DNA from 4 places in the Streptomyces kunmingensis genome. Region 3 is predicted to be linked to each of the others. Evidence: riboswitches for the same ligand, from Rfam matches in the RefSeq annotation. Region 3 holds a riboswitch; each other region holds the start of a gene.
What was found. A riboswitch is a leader RNA that binds a small molecule or an ion and turns the genes downstream of it on or off. The one in region 3 is predicted to bind cobalamin.
Positions count from the first base shown of each region.

Region 1: it holds a riboswitch for cobalamin, as region 3 does, so the genes downstream of both, metE (5-methyltetrahydropteroyltriglutamate--homocysteine S-methyltransferase) here and ABD366_RS31050 (FecCD family ABC transporter permease) in region 3, are expected to answer to the same signal.
Region 2: it holds a riboswitch for cobalamin, as region 3 does, so the genes downstream of both, ABD366_RS22565 (ribonucleoside-diphosphate reductase subunit alpha) here and ABD366_RS31050 (FecCD family ABC transporter permease) in region 3, are expected to answer to the same signal.
Region 4: it holds a riboswitch for cobalamin, as region 3 does, so the genes downstream of both, ABD366_RS07330 (ABC transporter substrate-binding protein) here and ABD366_RS31050 (FecCD family ABC transporter permease) in region 3, are expected to answer to the same signal.

Region 1 is NZ_BAAATS010000028.1:235,603-240,114, forward strand. Features, by position in the region: gene ABD366_RS31995 (response regulator transcription factor) at 1-566, shown strand, start outside; gene metE (5-methyltetrahydropteroyltriglutamate--homocysteine S-methyltransferase) at 601-2,925, opposite strand; cobalamin riboswitch at 3,090-3,313, opposite strand; gene ABD366_RS32005 (sigma-70 family RNA polymerase sigma factor) at 3,423-4,016, opposite strand; gene ABD366_RS32010 (hypothetical protein) at 4,240-4,512, opposite strand, start outside.
Region 2 is NZ_BAAATS010000018.1:202,659-207,170, reverse strand. Features, by position in the region: gene ABD366_RS22570 (ribonucleotide-diphosphate reductase subunit beta) at 1-128, opposite strand, end outside; gene ABD366_RS22565 (ribonucleoside-diphosphate reductase subunit alpha) at 128-2,539, opposite strand; cobalamin riboswitch at 2,663-2,790, opposite strand; gene mctP (monocarboxylate uptake permease MctP) at 2,915-4,512, opposite strand, start outside.
Region 3 is NZ_BAAATS010000028.1:51,886-56,397, forward strand. Features, by position in the region: gene ABD366_RS31040 (ABC transporter substrate-binding protein) at 1-596, opposite strand, end outside; gene ABD366_RS31045 (ABC transporter ATP-binding protein) at 633-1,394, opposite strand; gene ABD366_RS31050 (FecCD family ABC transporter permease) at 1,486-2,559, opposite strand; cobalamin riboswitch at 2,664-2,784, opposite strand; gene ABD366_RS31055 (SPFH domain-containing protein) at 2,898-3,908, shown strand; gene ABD366_RS31060 (NAD(+)/NADH kinase) at 3,905-4,512, shown strand, end outside.
Region 4 is NZ_BAAATS010000005.1:457,624-462,135, reverse strand. Features, by position in the region: gene ABD366_RS07335 (FecCD family ABC transporter permease) at 1-884, opposite strand, end outside; gene ABD366_RS07330 (ABC transporter substrate-binding protein) at 881-1,945, opposite strand; cobalamin riboswitch at 1,981-2,183, opposite strand; gene ABD366_RS07325 (arginine deiminase) at 2,308-3,570, opposite strand; gene ABD366_RS07320 (basic amino acid/polyamine antiporter) at 3,605-4,512, opposite strand, start outside.

The sequences.
Region 1 (4,512 bases), 180 kb from region 3:
CCATCGAGGCCGTCCGCCGCACCCGCCCCGACGTCGTCCTCATGGACATCCGGATGCCCGACCTCGACGGCCTGGAGGCCACCCGCCGCATCCTCACCGGCGCCCCCGGCGAACCCCGGGTGATCATCCTGACCACCTTCGACCTCGACCATCTCGTCTACGGGGCCCTGTCCGCCGGAGCCAGTGGCTTCCTCCTCAAGGACGTCACCCCGGAACACCTCAGCGCCGCAGTCCGGCTGGTCCGCACCGGTGACGCGCTCCTCGCCCCGGCCATCACCCGCCGCCTCGTCGAGCGCCACGCCCGCCGGGACCCGGAAACCGCCACCCTCCACCGTGACCTGGCCACCCTGACCCCCCGCGAACTCGACGTGCTGCGCCTGCTCGCGCAGGGCCTGAGCAACGCCGAGCTCGCCGCCCGCCTTCACCTCGCGGAGACCACCGTCAAGACGCACGTCACCCGCGTCCTCGCCAAGCTCCGCCTGCGCGACCGCGTCCAGGCCGTCGTCACCGCCTACGAAACCGGCCTGGTCACCGCGAGTGACCACCGCCGGTCCGAGGCACTGTGAGTGCCCCGGGCCGACAGCTCGCCGACCGGTCGCGTCAGACGGTGGGATCGTTCAGCTCGCCGCGGACGGTACGAGCGGCGGCGACCACATTCTCCAGCGAGGCACGCGTCTCGGGCCACCCGCGGGTCTTCAGCCCGCAGTCCGGGTTGACCCACAGCCGCTCGGCCGGGATGGCCTCAAGTCCCGTACGCAGCAGAGCGGCTGACTCCTCCTGGCTGGGGACGCGGGGCGAGTGGATGTCGTAGACCCCGGGTCCCGCCTCGCGCGGGTACCCGTGCTCGGCCAGCTCATGGGCGACCTGCATGTGGCTGCGGGCCGCTTCGAGGCTGATGACATCGGCGTCGAGGTCGTCGATGGCCTGGACGACGTCGCCGAACTCGGCGTAACACATGTGCGTGTGGATCTGCGTCTGCGGACGCACGCCCGCGGTCGTGAGCCGGAACGCCTCGGTGGCCCAGGCCAGGTACGCGGCATGGTCTTCGGCGCGCAGCGGCAGCGTCTCGCGCAGCGCGGGCTCGTCGACCTGGATGACCGAAGCGCCGTTCGCCTCCAGGTCGTCGACCTCGTCGCGCAGGGCGAGGGCGACCTGGCGTGCGGTGGAGCCGAGCGGCTGGTCGTCGCGGACGAAGGACCAGGCGAGCATGGTGACAGGGCCGGTGAGCATGCCCTTGACGGGCCGGTCCGACAGCGACTGGGCGTACGTGGTCCAGCGCACCGTCATCGGGTCCGGCCGCGAGATGTCGCCGGCCAGGACCGGCGGACGCACGTACCGCGTGCCGTACGACTGGACCCAGCCTTGCTGCGTCGCCAGGTAGCCGGTGAGCTGCTCGGCGAAGTACTGGACCATGTCGTTGCGCTCGGGCTCGCCGTGCACCAGGACGTCGATGCCGGTCTTCTCCTGGAAGGAGATGACGTCGCGGATCTCGTTCCTGATGCGCTCTTCGTACCCCGCGGTGTCGATGCGGCCGGCCCTCAAGTCGGCGCGGGCGGTGCGCAGTTCGGCGGTCTGCGGGAACGAGCCGATCGTGGTGGTCGGCAGGAGCGGCAGGCCGAGGTGTGTGCGCTGGGCGGCGGCCCGCTCCGGGTACGCCTGGGCGCGGCGGGCGTCGGATCCGGTGACGGCGGCGGCTCGGGCGCGCACCGCGGGGTCACGGGTGATCGGCGAGGTCGCGCGGGAGGACAGGGCGGCCCGGTTGACCGCGAGTTCGGCGGTGATCGCGTCCGTGCCCAGGGCGAGACCCTTGGCGAGCGCGGCGATCTCGGCGGTCTTCTGCCGGGCGAAGGCGAGCCAGCGCAGGATCTGCGGATCGATGTCGCGCTCCAGGGAAGCGTCCAGCGGGACGTGCAGCAGCGAGCAGGACGCGGCGACGTCGACCCGGTCGGCGAGTCCGAGCAGGGTGCCGAGCGTGGTGAGCGACTTCTCCAGGTCGTTGACCCAGATGTTGCGGCCGTTGACGACACCGGCCACGAGTCGCTTGCCGGGCAGACCGCCGACGGCGGCGAGCGCGTCGAGATTGGCGGCCGCCGCGTCGGTGAAGTCGAGGGCGAGGCCGTCGACAGGCGCCTTGGCGAGCACGGGAAGGGCGTCGCCGAGGCGGTCGAAGTAGGAGGCGACCAGGAGCTTGGGCCGGTCGGTCAGGCCGCCGAGATCGCGGTAGGCGCGGGCCGCGGCGTTCAGTTCGGCCGGGGTGCGGTCCTGGACGAGGGCGGGCTCGTCGAGCTGCACCCACTCGGCACCCGCCGCGCGCAGATCGGCCAGCACCTCTGCGTACACGGGCAGCAGCCGGTCGAGGAGGGTGAGCGGGTCGAAGTCGGCGGCGATACCGGGCGCGGGCTTCGCGAGCAGGAGATACGTGACCGGGCCGACGAGAACGGGCCGGGGCGAAAGGCCGAGAGCGAGGGCTTCCCCGAACTCCGTGACCTGCTTGGTGGAGTCGGCGGTGAAGACGGTCTGAGGCCCCAACTCGGGCACCAGATAGTGGTAGTTGGTGTCGAACCACTTGGTCATTTCCAGCGGCGCGACGTCCTGTGTGCCGCGGGCCATCGCGAAGTAGCCGTCCAGTGCGTCGGCGTCCACGGCGGCCCGGTGGCGCGCGGGGATCGCACCGACCATGACGGTGGTGTCCAGGACGTGGTCGTAGGAGGAGAAATCGCCGGTGGGGACTTCGGTGATGCCGGCGGCGGAGAGTTCCCGCCAGTTCGTGCGGCGCAGGCCCGCGGCGATGGTCCGGAGGGCGTCGGCGGTGACACGGCCCTTCCAGTAGCCCTCGACCGCCTTCTTGAGTTCGCGGTTCCGGCCCTGGCGGGGGTAGCCGTACACGGTGGCACGTGCTGCCGCGGCTGCGGTCCTGGTGGTCACGGAGATCTCCTTCGAGAGACGTATCCCTGGGGCCCCGGGGACCCGTACGGCACGAAGGAGTGACACGGACGGCGGTTCGACCTCGCGCGGCAAAGCCGCGGTCGTCCGCCGCATATGTACGCCGACCCGCCCACGAGGTCACCGGGATGTCCGCGTACGCGTCGTACGCACACGGGCAGATGGCAGGTCTTCGGACTCGCGAGCACATCCGTCCGGACCGGACGGACACCTACTGGCCGTCGCTTCCCAGACCTCTTTCCCGAGGTCCAGTGCGTAAGACGGCGGTCGTTCCCACTCACCGCTGCGGGGCAGTCCCGGATTCCCACCGGGTTCCCTCTTGCGACTCCCTGCCTGGCTGACAGGGCGAACCAGCTGCGGGAGCCACCCTAGGACGCCCGGGCCGAGGTTCACCAGGGCGTCCAGGATCCGGATGGAGATGAGACACGCGGTGCACGGCAGCGGGACCTCCAGGAGGCCGGCACCGACGTTCCGGCCCGTCAGTCCGGCATCGCACCCGCCGCATGCCGTTCCGCGTCCTCCAGTTGTGCGATCAGGGTCAGGCGGGCGCGGTTGACACGGGAACGGATCGTCCCCACAGGGCAGCCGATGAGCGCTGCCGCCTCCGTGTACGGCAGACCGAGGAGCTGCGTCAGGACGAAGGCCTCGCGGCGCTTCTCGGGAAGCGCCTCCAGCAGGGCGGAGAGCGCCACGCCCTCGTCGAAGCCGGGAGCGGGGTGGAGCCGGGCACGCTCCGCCGCGCTGTGCCAGTCGGCGGTCTGCGACAAGCGCGGCCGGGCCGCGTCCCGCCGGAAGTTGTCGACGACCGAGCGGCGCGCGATCGACAGGATCCAGGTCCGGGCCGAGGACCGCCCCTCGAAGCGGTGGAGACTGCCGAGCGCCCGCAGGAACGTCTCCTGGGCGAGGTCGTCGGCGAGGTGGGGATCGGCGCACAGTCGCGCCACGTAACGCCGGACGTCGTGGTGGAGCGCGCGGACGAAGAGGTCGGCGGCGCACGGGTCACCGCCACGGGCGGCGAGAGCGAGCACGGTCGCCGACTCGTCCCGCGAACGCGGCAGGGCAGGAGTGATCACCTGGTGTCCTTCTCGGGTCGGACACCGGAGGCGACCCGTGCGGCAGGGTGACTGGCCCCGTGGACAGACAGAGTTGATGTGGAGAGGTGCCGGGCGACGAGGCCTGCAGCCGAGTGGCCGCGTGGTACGACTCCGGTGCGGGGAGTGAGAGGGGCGGTCGCGCGGCGGCACGTGACCGCTGCCCGGCGCCTGGTGTGGGGTGGCGCCGGGATGCCGGCTGTCGTCAGGCGACAGCGAATCGGGCAGGTGGTCCCCTGGAAGTGATCGACCGGGCGAGAAGGAGACGGCGCGGAGCCCGGTCGGAGGCGGGCCTGAGGAGAGGGAGGAGAACGCCGGACACCGGGACCGTGCGCAGTCGCGGGAGGCGGAGCGGCGCACTCAGCCAGCACTCGACGGCGCGAAGGGCGTCGAAGGCGACTTGTTCGCCCCGGCCCAGCCACGCACCGCACACCACTGCCGCGCACAGGTGAGCGGCGAGCATCCCCGCCGAGGACAC
Region 2 (4,512 bases), on a different contig from region 3:
TCCTCGACGGTCCAGGTGTTCTTGATGGCGTCGCGGTAGCGCTCGTAGAAGTCCGGGTAGCGCATGGGGCGCAGGGTCAGTTCGAAGCCCGGGTCGAGCAGGTTCTTCTGACGGTCTTCGGCAGTCATTACTGGCAGGCCTCGCAGGACTCGGGGTTTTCCAGGGAGCAGGCGACCGCGTCGGTCTCGGGCACGGTCTGTACGGGGACGGTGGCGCGGCCCGCGGCGCGGGCGATGCGCGTCGCGGGGCGCGAGCGCAGGTAGTACGTCGTCTTCAGCCCGGACTTCCAGGCGTACGCGTACATCGAGGAGAGCTTGCCGATGGTCGGCGTCTCCAGGAACAGGTTGAGGGACTGGGCCTGGTCGAGGAACGGGGTGCGGGCCGCCGCCATGTCGATGAGGCCGCGCTGCGGGAGCTCCCACGCCGTGCGGTACAGGGCGCGGACCTCCTCGGGCACCCAGGTGAAGCCCTGCACCGAGCCGTTGGACTCGCGCAGCGCCTCCCGGGTCTGCGCGTCCCAGACGCCGAGCCGCTTCAACTCGTCGACCAGGTACGCGTTGACCTGGAGGAACTCGCCGGACAGCGTCTCGCGCTTGAAGAGGTTGGAGACCTGCGGCTCGATGCACTCGTAGACGCCCGCGATCGAGGCGATCGTCGCGGTCGGCGCGATGGCGAGGAGCAGCGAGTTGCGCATGCCGACGGTGGCGATACGTTCCCGCAGCGCGGCCCACCGCTCCGGCCAGGTCACCTGGGCGTCGGGGTAGTGGTCGGGGTGCAGGACGCCGCGGGCGGTGCGGGTCTTCTCCCAGGCGGGCAGGGGGCCGATGGGGGTCCCCCCTGCACCGGAGCTTGTCGAAGGCGCTTGGGGGCGTTCGGCGAGGTCGGCGGAGGCCTCGTACGCGGCGAGCATGATGCGCTCCTGGATCCGCGTGGAGAGGACCTTGGCCTCGGGGGAGTCGAAGGGCAGCCGCAGCTTGAAGAAGACGTCCTGCAAACCCATCGCGCCGAGGCCGACCGGGCGCCAGCGGGCGTTGGAGCGGCCCGCCTGCTCGGTCGGGTAGAAGTTGATGTCGACGACGCGGTCGAGGAAGGTGACGGCGGTGCGGACGGTCTCGTCGAGCCGCTCCCAGTCGAGCTCGCCGTCGGCCACGAACGCGCCGAGGTTCACCGAGCCGAGGTTGCAGACGGCCGTCTCGCCGTCGTCCGTGACCTCCAGGATCTCGGTGCACAGGTTCGAGGAGTGGACGGTGTGGCCGGGCTCCGCGGTCTGGTTGGCGGTGCGGTTGGCGGCGTCCTTGAAGGTCATCCAGCCGTTGCCGGTCTGCGCGAGGGTGCGCATCATGCGGCCGTACAGATCCCGGGCGGGGATGGTATTCTGCGCCTTCCCCTCGGCCTCCGCCCTGCGGTACGCGTCCTCGAACTCCGCGCCGTACAGGTCGACGAGCTCGGGCACGTCCGCCGGGGAGAACAGCGACCAGTCGGCGCCCTCGGCGACCCGGCGCATGAACTCGTCGGGGATCCAGTGCGCGAGGTTGAGGTTGTGGGTGCGGCGCGCGTCCTCGCCGGTGTTGTCGCGCAGCTCCAGGAACTCCTCGATGTCGGAGTGCCACGTCTCCAGGTAGACGGCGGCCGCGCCCTTGCGGCGTCCGCCCTGGTTCACGGCGGCGACCGACGCGTCGAGGGTCTTCAGGAACGGCACGATGCCGTTGGAGTGCCCGTTCGTGCCGCGGATCAGCGAACCGCGGCTGCGGATGCGGGAGTACGAGAGTCCGATGCCGCCGGCGTGCTTGGAGAGGCGGGCCACCTGGTGGTAGCGGTCGTAGATCGAGTCGAGCTCGTCCAGCGGGGAGTCGAGCAGGTAGCAGCTCGACATCTGGGGGTGCCGGGTGCCGGAGTTGAAGAGGGTGGGGGAGGAGGGCAGGTAGTCCAGGCGGCTCATCAGGCCGTAGAGGGCCGCCACTTCGTCCAGGGCGCGGACGGATTCGTCCTCGGCCAGGCCCGCCGCGACGCGCAGCATGAAGTGCTGCGGGGTCTCGATGACGTGCCGGGTGATCGGGTGGCGCAGCAGGTAGCGGCTGTGCAGGGTGCGCAGGCCGAAGTAGCCGAACCGGTCGTCGGCCGCGGTGTCGATGAGCGCGTCGAGCCGTGCCGCGTGGACGCGGACGAACTCGGCGGTGCGGTCGGCGATCAGGCCCTCGCGGTGGCCGACGGCGACGGAGCCGGTGAAGGAGGTCACGCCCTGCGAGGCGGCCTCGGCGGCGATGGAGAGCGTGAGGAGGCGGGCGGCGAGCCGCGAGTAGACGGGGTCCTCGGAGATCAGCCCGGCCGCGGCCTCGGTGGCGAGTTCGCGCAGCTCGGCCGTGTCGGCGCGGGCGCTGCGGCCGCGCAGGGCGGCGGCGGCGACCCGGCCGGGGTCGGTGCCGGGGAGATCGGCGGTCAGCTCGGTCAGGGTGCGCAGCAGCGCAGTGCCCGGAGCGTCGTCCGGTGCGGCGGAGACCGGTGCGGCCGGGGCTGTTTCGGCGGGCGGCGCGATGGTCACGTGGGGGCTCTCCCTCGCTCGGCTCGAGACCTGCGGGGGAGGAGTGGCTCGGGCACGCGCGAAGGGGCGCCGTCGTCACCGGCCCATTCCGCGAGGCCCGGACGTCTCTCCGTCCGGGCCGGGCGGCTCGGACGGGCTGAGGCAGGTCGTCGGACTCACGTGGGCGCCTTTATGTACGCGTACGTTCACCGTTGCGGGACAGTTCCGGATTTGCACCGGATTCCCCTGCGGCTGCAGCGAGAGCGAGCATACATGTTGTGCCGGGTGTTCGTGGCAGGCCCATATCTTGTGTCGACCGGGTCCGGGGGAAAGATCCCACGCACAAAGGGACGGGCCCCTCCACAGGGAGGGGCCCGTCCTTCGATGCGGGGGTGTCTAGTGCCCGGAGTCCGCTCCGACGACGGGCAGGTCCTGCTGGACGCCCTTGTCGCCCGCGTCCGCGGTGTAGTCCTCGGGCGCCGTCTCGTCGACGCCGTCCGGAGCCTTCACGGCCTTCAGGACGAAGGTCAGGACCACGGTCACGACCACGTTCATGACGAACGCCGTCAGACCGATGTAGCCGATCTCCCCGATGCCGGGAATCTCCTTCGAGGAACCGCCGAAGTGCTTCTGCGTCGGCGACGCCACCCCGTACGCGGCGAGCGTGCCGTAGACCATGCCGACAGCCCAGCCGGCGAGCAGCGCCCAGCGGTGGAACCAGCGCGTGAACAGGCCGCCCACCAGGGCCGGCATGGTCTGCAGGATCCAGATGCCGCCGAGCAGCTGGAAGTTGATGGCGACGGTCTTGTCCATGGTCAGGACGAAGGCGAGAGCGCCGACCTTCACGAGCAGCGACACGAGCTTGGAGACCTTGGTCTCCTGCGCCGGGGTCGCGTCGGGCTTGATGAAGTCCTTGTAGATGTTGCGCGTGAAGAGGTTCGCCGCGGCGATGGACATGATCGCCGCCGGGACCAGCGCGCCGATGCCGATGGCGGCGAAGGCGACACCCGTGAACCAGTCGGGGAACATGTCCTCGAAGAGCTGCGGGATCGCCAGCTGGCCGTTCTGCACCTTGATCCCGGCCGCGATCGCCATGAACCCGAGCAGCGCGAGCAGGCCCAGCATGAGCGAGTAGAGCGGCAGGATCGTGGTGTTGCGGCGGATCACGTTGCGGCTCTTGGACGACAGGGTCGCCGTGATCGAGTGCGGGTACATGAACAGCGCGAGGGCCGAGCCGAGCGCGAGTGTCGCGTACGTCCAGTGGCCCGCCTCACCGGGGGCGAGCGCCCCGACGGGTTTGCCGGTCGCCGGATTGAGCTTCTCGAACTTCTCGCCCGCCGCGGCGAAGATGTCGTCGAAGCCGCCCAGCTTGATCGGGATGTAGATGATCGCGACCAGGATGACGAGGTAGATCAGGCCGTCCTTGACGAACGCGATCAGCGCCGGGGCCCGCAGACCCGAGGAGTACGTGTACGCCGCGAGCACGCCGAACGCGATGAGGAGCGGCAGGTCCTTGATGAACCAGTTCGTGTTCTCGCCGCCGCCGACGCCCATCACGTCGAGCACCGCCTGGATGCCGACGAGCTGCAGTGCGATGTACGGCATCGTGGCGAGGATGCCGGTGATCGCGACGGCCAGTGAGAGGCCCTTGGAGCCGAAGCGTCCGCGCACGAAGTCCGACGTGGTCACGTACCCGTGCTTGTGCGAGACCGACCACAGGCGCGGCAGGAACGTGAAGATCAGCGGGTACACCAGGATCGTGTAGGGCACGGCGAAGAAGCCGGACGCGCCCGCCGCGTAGATCGCCGCGGGGACGGCGACGAAGGTGTACGCCGTGTAGAGGTCGCCGCCGAGCAGGAACCAGGTGATCCAGGTGCCGAACGAGCGTCCGCCCAGGCCCCATTCGTCGAGCGACTCGTTCTCGGACCGGCGCCAGCGCGCGGCGAGGAAGCCCATGACCGTGACGGCCAGGAAGAAGAAGATGAAGACGGTGA
Region 3 (4,512 bases):
GCGACCCTCGCCTTGTACTGCTTGATCAGTTTCCGCGCGCGGTCCTCGACGCCGAAGATCCTGCCGAGGTTCTCCAGGTCCGTGTAGAGCGCGTCGAGCGGTGGCATGATGCCGCGCGAGGTGCTGGTGCGGGCATTGCGGCAGGATTCGGTGAGCAGATACGTGTCGATGCCCGAGGCGTGCAGCTCGTCGGGTGTGAGCGCGTTCTCGTTGAAGCCGTAGTTCCAGCCGGCGAAGACGAGGTCGGCGTGCGCGGCGAGGGCCACCTCCTTGGTGACGCGGTCCTTGGAGAGCCACTTCACCTCTTTGTACGCGTCCTTGTACGGCAGGCCTTCGAGGGAACCCTTGTCGGCGGGCATGACGTACCCGGCCATGCGGTTCTCCAGGCGGAGCGCGAACATGAGCTCGGTGATGCCGACATCGTTGGTGACGACCCGCTCGGGGCGTGTGTCGTAGGTGACCTTCTTGCCGCAGTTGGTGACGGTCACCGCCTGCGACTTCGCGGTCTTGTTGTCGGATGCGACCTCGGCGCCGCAGCCGGTCAGGGTGAGGGCGGCGGCGAGGCCGAGCGGGACGGCGGGCAGGAGCTTGCGCACGGGTGGCCTTTCAGGAGGGGTCGGGGCTCGGGGGTGTCAGGGGCTCAGGGGGTCGAAGAGGAACTGCGTGGTGCCGGTCCCGGGGTGGCGCACCCGATGGGCCCGGACGCCGAAGACGTCGGCGAGGAGTTCGGGGGAGAGGACCTCGTCCGGGCGGCCCGAGGCGATGACCCGGCCGCCGTGCAGCACGTGCAGCCGGTCGCAGTGGGCGGCGGCGAGGTTGAGGTCGTGCAGCGCCGCGAGCACGGTCGGCCCGCTGGTGCGGACCCGGCGCAGCACGTCGAGCTGGTGGGCTATGTCGAGGTGGTTGGTGGGCTCGTCCAGGACGAGGACGCGCGGCTCCTGGGTGAGGGCGCGGGCGATGAGCACACGCTGCTTCTCACCGCCCGAGAGCGACAGGAAGCCGCGCTCGGCGAGGTGCGCGACACCGGCCTGTTCCAGCGCTGTCCGGCAGATCCGCCGGTCGCGCGCGGCGTTGCGTTCGCGGTGCGGCAGGCGGCCCATCGCGACGACCTCGGTGACGGTGAAGTCGAAGTCCGCCGCTGTCTCCTGCGGCAGCGCGGCGAGCACGCGCGCCGCGGCCCGGGGCGTCATGCGGTGGACGTCCTCGCCCTCGACCCTGACGACTCCCGCGTCGGGGCGTCGCGCGCGGTAGACGCATCGCAGCAGCGTCGACTTCCCGCTGCCGTTGGGGCCGACGAGCCCCACGAAGGAGCCGGTGGGCGCGTCGAGCGTGACCTCGTCGACGAGCCGTGCGCCCGCCACCTCGACCGAAACACCTTCGACATCGAGTCGCACGTGTCTTCCTCTCAAGCCGGACTTCGGTACGTGTACGGGGCAGGTGATGCGGCGCGCGAACTCGGCGGCCGTGAACTCGGCGGCCGTGCATTCAGCGGCCCGTGAGCGCGAGTCCGCCGCGCCTCATGAGCAGCAGGAACGCGGGTACGCCGAGGGCGGCCGTGATCACGCCCACGGGAAGTTCCGTCGGCGCGAGCAGCATCCGCGACAGCACGTCGGCCCACACGAGGAGCACGGCCCCGGCGAACGGCGCGACCGCGAGCACCCGCGCGTGCGAGGCGCCCACGAGCATGCGCACGAGGTGGGGAACCATCAGCCCGACGAAACCGATCGCCCCGCTCACCGCGACGACCGTGCCCGTCACGGCCGCCGTCACGACGAACAGTTCACGCCGCAGCCGGTCGGGCGGCACGCCCAGCGCCGCCGCCGTCTCGTCCCCCATCGACAGCGCGTCCAGCGAGCCGGCCCGCAGCCGGAGCCACAGCCAGCCCGCGAGTACCGTCACGGCGGCGAGCGGCACCTTCGGCCAGGTCGCCCCGCCCAGGCTGCCGAGCAGCCACATCATCGCCGCGCGAGCTGCCTCACCCCGCTCGGCGCCGAAGACCATGACGGTCGTGACCGCCTGGAACCCGTAGGCGAGCGCGGTACCGGTCAGGACGAGCCGCAGCGGGCTGAGCCCGAGCGGGGACCGGGCCACCACGTAGACGACGAGAGTCGCGACGAGTGCGGACAGGAAGGCGGAGAGGGACAGCGCCCATACGCCGAGAGAGGCGAGGGCGCCGAACAGGATGACCGCGTTGGCGCCGACGGCGGCGCCCGAGGAGATGCCGAGGACGAAGGGATCGGCGAGGGCGTTGCGCACCAGCGCCTGTACCGCGACGCCGACCGCGGCGAGTCCGGCGCCCACCACGGCCGCGAGCACGACACGGGGGAAGCGGATCTCCCACACGATGGTGTACGCCGCGGCGTCGTCGGGAGCGAGACTCCCTCCGCTCAGGCCCGCCCACATGAGCCGCAGTACGTGCCCCCAGCCCATGCCCGTGGCTCCGAGTGCGACGCCGCAGGCGAGCGAGACGAGCAGGACGAGTGCGAGCCCGACGGCCAGTGGGGTGGTGGGTATGCGCCCGCGAGTGACACCCGCGGGGGCGGAGAGAGCGGTGGTCAAGGCGGGCGCACATCCTGCGGGCTGTGCCGCCGGCGGAACGTGCAGGGTGCCGGCAGGGCCCGGAGGCTCTGGGGTCCCTGCTCGCAGTCCACGGCGAGCGGTTGACGGGTTGCACGCCTGCCGTGGGTGATCGGACTTGGCGTGGCTCTGGACGAGCCACGTACACCGTTGCGGGACAGCGCCGGATTCGCACCGGCTTCCCCCACGGGAGGCATGCGCAGCGTAGCAAGCCGGAGTTGAGGGCTGCGGCCGGTGCTCGGCCACGACTTCTTGTCGTCCCCTTGACGACAAGAAGGCTCCTATTTAAAGTCATGATGACTCTAATCGAGGGGGTTCCCATGGCCGACATCACCAAGCGCTTCGGCTGGCGTCATCTGCGGACGGCGCCCACGTCCCACGTACGGCACCACCGCTCGGGGCGGCTCGCGCACGACGGTTCGGGGCTGAGCTTCTGGTTCCGTCCCCTGACGGCCGCGTTGTCGGAAGTGCCGGTGGACGACCGGGAGTTGGCGATGACCTTCCACGCCCGCACCGCCGATTTCCAGGACGTCGCCGTGCAGGCCACGGTCACGTACCGGATCGCCGATCCCGCCGTCGCGGCCGAGCGCCTCGACTTCTCCGTGGACCCGGACACGGGCGTGTGGCGCGGCGCCCCTCTGGAGCAGCTCGCCACGCTCCTGACCGAGAGCGCCCAGCAGCACGCCCTCGAAGTGCTCGCCCGCACCCCGCTGGCCGCTGCCCTCGCCGACGGCGTGCCCGCGGTGCGCGAGCGCGTCACCCAGGGCCTGGGCGAGGAGCCGCGGCTGCCCGCCACCGGCATCGAGATCGTCGCGGTACGGGTCATGGCGGTGCGCCCCGAACCGGAGGTGGAGCGCGCGCTGCGCACCCCCGCCCGCGAACTCATCCAGCAGGAGGCGGACCGCGCCACCTACGAGCGGCGCGCGGTCGCCGTGGAGCGCGAGCGCGCCATCGCCGAGAACGAACTGGCCAGCCAGATCGAACTGGCCCGGCGCGAGGAGCAGTTGGTCGAGCAGCGCGGTGCCAACAGCCGGCGCGAGGCCGAGGAGAAGGCGGCCGCCGACGCGGTACGGGTCGGCGCGGAGGCCGACCGGGCCGTCCGGCTCGCCCGCGCGGAGGCCGAGGGCGCCCGTGAGGTCGGCGAGGCCAGGGCCCAGGCACAGGCGGCCTGGCTGCGCGTGCACGGCGAGGCCGACGTGGCGACCCTGCACGCCCTGACCGGCACCCGGCTGGCCGAGAACCTGCCCCGCATCGACAGCGTCACCGTCTCCCCGGACGTGCTGACCGGGCTGCTCGCGCGCTTCGGGGCACAGCAGGAGCCGGGAGCATGAGCCTCGCGCCCCGCGCCGTCCTGGTCCATCGCACCACGGAGTACGAGGAGTTGGTCGCCCGGCACGGCACGCACGGGCAGGCCGCCTTCTTCCTCTCCTCGCGGGGCCGCTCCATCGACGAGGTCGTCGAACGGCACCACCGGGCCCGGCGCGCGCTCGCGCAGGTGTCGGCCGCGGTGCCGCTGAACTGGCGGCGCGCGCAGGTGGAGCGGGCGGATCTGGACCGCTTCCTGTTCGGTCCGCAGGACGCCGTGGTGGTGGTCGGGCAGGACGGGCTCGTGGCCAACGTCGCGCAGTACGCCGGGGATCAGCCGGTGCTCGGGGTCGACGCCGACCCCGGCCGCAACCCGGGCGTCCTGGTGCGCCACCGCCCGGAGGCCGTGGCCCGGCTGCTGCCCGCCGCCTTCTCCGCGTCGGCCGGCGCGGACGAGCTGACCATGGTCGAGGCCGTCACCGACGACAGTCAGCGTCTGGTGGCGCTCAACGAGATCTATGTCGGTGCGGCAGGCCACCGCACCGCCCGCTACCGCCTGGGCCTCGACGACGACAGGGGTGCCGTCGAGGCCCAGGCCTCCTCCGGGGTGTTGATCGGGACGGGAACCGG
Region 4 (4,512 bases), on a different contig from region 3:
ACCGCGCCGGCCACCGCCGTGACCGGCAGCAGCCGGGTGTGCCCGGGGCCGACCAGGGCGCGCGCCGCGTGCGGCAGGACGAGTCCGACGAAACCGATCGCCCCGGCCGCGCTCACCAGCGCCGCCGTCAGCAGCGCCGTCACGCACAGCAGGACGAGCCGGGTGCGCGCCACGTGCACGCCGAGCGCGGCCGCCGCCTCCGGCCCGAAGGAGAAGGCGTCCAGAGTCCGGCCGTACCCGAGGCAGACCGTCAGCGTCACCACGAGCACCGCGAGACACAGCCACACCTCGGTCCAGCCGACTCCGCCGAGCGAGCCGAGCAGCCAGAACAGGACGCCGCGGGTCGTCTCGGCATCGGCCGCGGTCAGGACCACGAACGAGGTCAGTGAGGAGAACAGCTGCATCGCCGCGACCCCGCACAGCACCACCCGGTCCGTCGTGCCGCCCAGCACATGGCTGAGGACCAGGACGAGGGCGAACGAGCAGAGCGCGCCGATGAACGCCCCGCCGGACACGGAGAGGGCGCCGCCGCCGAGGCCGAGCACCACGACGAGGACGGCGCCGGTCGACGCGCCCGAGGAGACGCCGAGCACGAACGGGTCGGCGAGGGGGTTGCGCAGCAGTGCTTGCAGCACCGTGCCGCACACCGCGAGCCCGGCCCCGCAGACCGCGGCGAGCAGGGTGCGCGGCAGCCGGAGGTTCCAGACGATGCCGTCGCGGATCGGGGAGAGGTCCGAACCGCCCCAGCCGAGCCGGGCGCCGACCGCCGACCACACATCGGCGACGCTGATGTGCGCCGGGCCGATGGTGATGGCCACGGCGACCGAGGCGCAGAGTGCCGCGAGGGCCGCGGCCCAGTACAGGGCGGGCCGGAGGGCGCTCACTTGTCCAGGCCGAAGTCGCGCAGCGCGGCGGCCACCTTCTCCACCCCGTCGACGGTGCGGATCGTCGGGTTCAGTGCCTGCCCGCTGAGCAGGACGTAGCGCTTCTCGCGGACCGCGGTCATGTTCTTGGTGACCGGGTCGCTCTCCAGGAACTTGATCTTCTGTGCGGCGGACTCCGCGGACTGCGAGCGGCGGGTCAGATCGCCGATGACGAGGACGTCCGGATCGCGGTCCGCGACGGTCTCCCAGTTGATCTGCGGCCACTCCTCGTGCGTGTCGTCGAAGACGTTGCGCATCCCGAGTTCCTTGGTGACGATGCCGGGCGCGCCGCAACAGCCCGCCATGTACGGCGAGTCGGAGTTCGCGAACCAGTACAGGACGCTCACACCCTCGGCGTCCACGCCCGAAGTCGCTTTGGCGACGCGGGACTGGAGCCGCGCGACGAGTTTGTCGCCGCGCTCCTTCACGTCGAAGATCCGTGCCAGGTCACGTATCTCGCCGTAGACGGTGTCGAGGGCCAGCGCGCTGGTGCGCTCGCCGTCGCCGTCCCCGCTGTTGTCCTTGCCGGCGCAGTCGGTGGGGGAGAGGTAGGTGGGCACGCCGAGCTTGTCGAACTGCTCACGCGGCGCCACCCCGCCCTTGCCGATGGTGTTCGTGAGCGACGCGGAGACGAAGTCCGGTTCGGTGTCCAGGACCTTCTCGAAGGACGGGTAGCGGTCGGCGAGCCGCGGCACCTTCGCGTTCGCCTTCTCCAGCCCCTTCAGGACGGGATCGGTCCACGTCGCGGTCCCCACCATCCGGTCCGCGAGACCGAGCGAGAGCATGATCTCCGCGGATCCCTGGTCGAGGGCGACGGCACGGCGCGGGGCGTGCGCGACGCGGACCTTCTTGCCGCAGTTGTCCAGGGTGACGGCGGAGTCCGAAGCGCCCGCGCGGTCCGCGGTGCCGGCGGAGCCCGAGCCGCCGCACGCCGTGAGGAGAAGGGCGCCCGCCAACAGCGGTGCGCTACGGCGGATGTGACGTGCGAACAGCACGGGAGTTCCTCTGCGTCCAGGGCTCATGCGCGGAGCCGGCCTACGGTTCACCCCCGGCCGCAGTTCGGCTCCGGAGGGTGCCAGCAGGTCTTCGGACTTGGGATCGTCCGGACGGGGCGCCTTCCCGAACCGGCGATCGGCTCAGTGGCTGTGGCTCCGCCCGTCACCCTCACCGCTGCGCGTCAGCTCCGGATTTCCACCGGATTCCCTGACCCGTACGCGTTCGAGAACGCACAAAGGTACGACTGGCCTCCGGAACGTATCACGCGCCTGACCAGCTCCCGGAAATCGTTCGCCGCTCGTGCGCAGCCTCACTACCCGGGTCAGGATCGGCCGTTCCTGTACCCCGGCGACGTCTTCGTCACCGGCACCGTGGCGGGCGAGCGCGGTCAGAAGGTCACGGGCTCGCGGATGATGGGGCACGTCATGCAGTGGCCGCCGCCGCGGCCGCGGCCGAGTTCGGCGCCGACGATGGTGATGACCTCGACGCCGGCCTTGCGCAGCAGTGTGTTGGTCTGGGTGTTGCGGTCGTAGGTGACGACGACGCCGGGTTCGAGGGCGACCGCGTTGTTGCCGCTGTCCCACTGCTGGCGCTCGGACGCGTAGACGTCGCCGCCGGTCTCGATCACCCGCAGGTCCGGCAGTCCGAGCCCCTTGGCGACGACGTCGACGAAGGACGCGGAGCCCTCGTCGACGATGGAGAGCCCCGGCGCCCGGTCGCTGGGCCGCAGCGAGAACGTGTGCACCGAGTCCATGATCCGCGGGTAGAGCGTCACGATGTCCCGGTCGGCGAACGTGAAGACGGTGTCCAGATGCATCGCCGAGCGCAGCTTCGGCATCCCGGCGACGATGACGTGCTCGGCCGCGCCGCTCTTGAACAGGGCGGCGGCGACCTGCGTGATGGCCTGCCGCGAGGTGCGCTCGCTCATGCCCATCAGGACCACGCCGTTGCCGACGGGCATGATGTCGCCGCCCTCGAACGTGGCCTGCCCCCAGGCGAGTTCGGGGTCGCCCCACCACACGGTCGAGTCGACGAAGTCCGGGTGGAAGCAGTAGATCGCCTTCATCAGCAGGGTCTCGTCGTGCCGCGCGGGCCAGTACAGCGGGTTGAGGGTGAGGCCGCCGTACAGCCAGCAGGTGGTGTCGCGGGTGTAGAGCGTGTTGGGCAGCGGCGGCATCAGGTACTCGCGTACACCGGTCGATTCCCGGGCCATCGACACGTACGCGGAGCGGTACTCGTCCGGCAGGTCGGTGGTGGCGAGACCGCCGATGAGGAACTCGGCGAGCTGTCGCGGCTCCAGTGTCTCCAGGAAGGCGCGGGTGTCGTCGATCAGCCCCGTACCCACCTGATTGGCGATGATCTTGCGGTCCAGAAGCCAGGACCGCGCTCGGGGCAGCGCCATGGTCTGCGCGAGCAGCTCGTGCAGCTCGACCACCTCGATACCGCGCTGCCGCAGCTTGTTCACGAAGTCGGCGTGGTCCCGCTGGGCGTTCTCCACCCACATGACGTCGTCGAAGAGAAGATCGTCGGCGTTGGTCGGGGTCAGCCGGCGGTGGGCGAGCCCCGGCGAGCAGACGAGCACCTTGCGCAGCCGGCCCACCTCGGAGTGGACGCCGTACGCGGCCGAAGCGGGGGTGTCGTGGTCGGTCACGGTGTGCCTCCGGGGCTTGAGGGGCGGACGGGACTCACAGGCTGATCCAGCCGGCGGCCAGCGCGACGACGCCGAGCACGGCGCCCACGACGGACACGGCCAGGATGGCCAGCTCGCGCGGGGAGAACAGGCGTCTGCCCTGCTCCCTGCGGGCCATGACGAACAGGATCGTGGCCGGCGCGTAGAAGACGAACGAGACCAGGACGAACTTCAGCCCGGCGGCGTACAGCATGAACGCCGTGTAGAGCGTGGCGATCGCCGCGATCGTCAGCTCGCGCGACGTGGTGCGCCCGCCCTCCGTACGGCGGTCGGTGCGCGTCCCGAGCTTCACGGCGAAGGCGGCGGCCAGCAGGTACGGGATCAGGGAGAGCGAGCTGGTGAGGTCGAGCGCGAAGTTGAAGGCGTCGTCCGAGAACGCGGTGACGACCAGCACCACCTGCGTGAGCACGGTCGTCATGAGCAGCGCGGGCACGGGGACGTCCGCGGCGGTGGCGCGCCGCAGGAACCGCGGCATGTCGTCGTCCTTGGCCGCCACGAACAGCACTTCGGCGGCCATCAGCGTCCACGCCAGATAGGCGCCGAGGACGGAGACGATCAGGCCGACGCTGATGAACACCTTGCCCCAGGTGCCGACGGCGTCCTCGAGCACGCCCGCCATGGACGGCTGGCGCAGCTCGGCGATCTCGCCCATCGGCAGGATCCCGTACGACACGATGACGACGGAGGCGAAGACGGCGAAGACGCTGAGGAAGCCGAGGATCGTGGCCCGGCCGACGTCGGAGCGCTTCTTGGCGTGCCGCGAGTAGACGCTCGCGCCCTCGACGCCGAGGAAGACGAAGACGGTGGCCAGCATCGTGCCGCGGACCTGGCCGAACAGGGACCCGGCGTAGTCCGCGCCGCCCCAGTTCTCCGCGAACACCGACGGCTTGAAGAACACCAGGG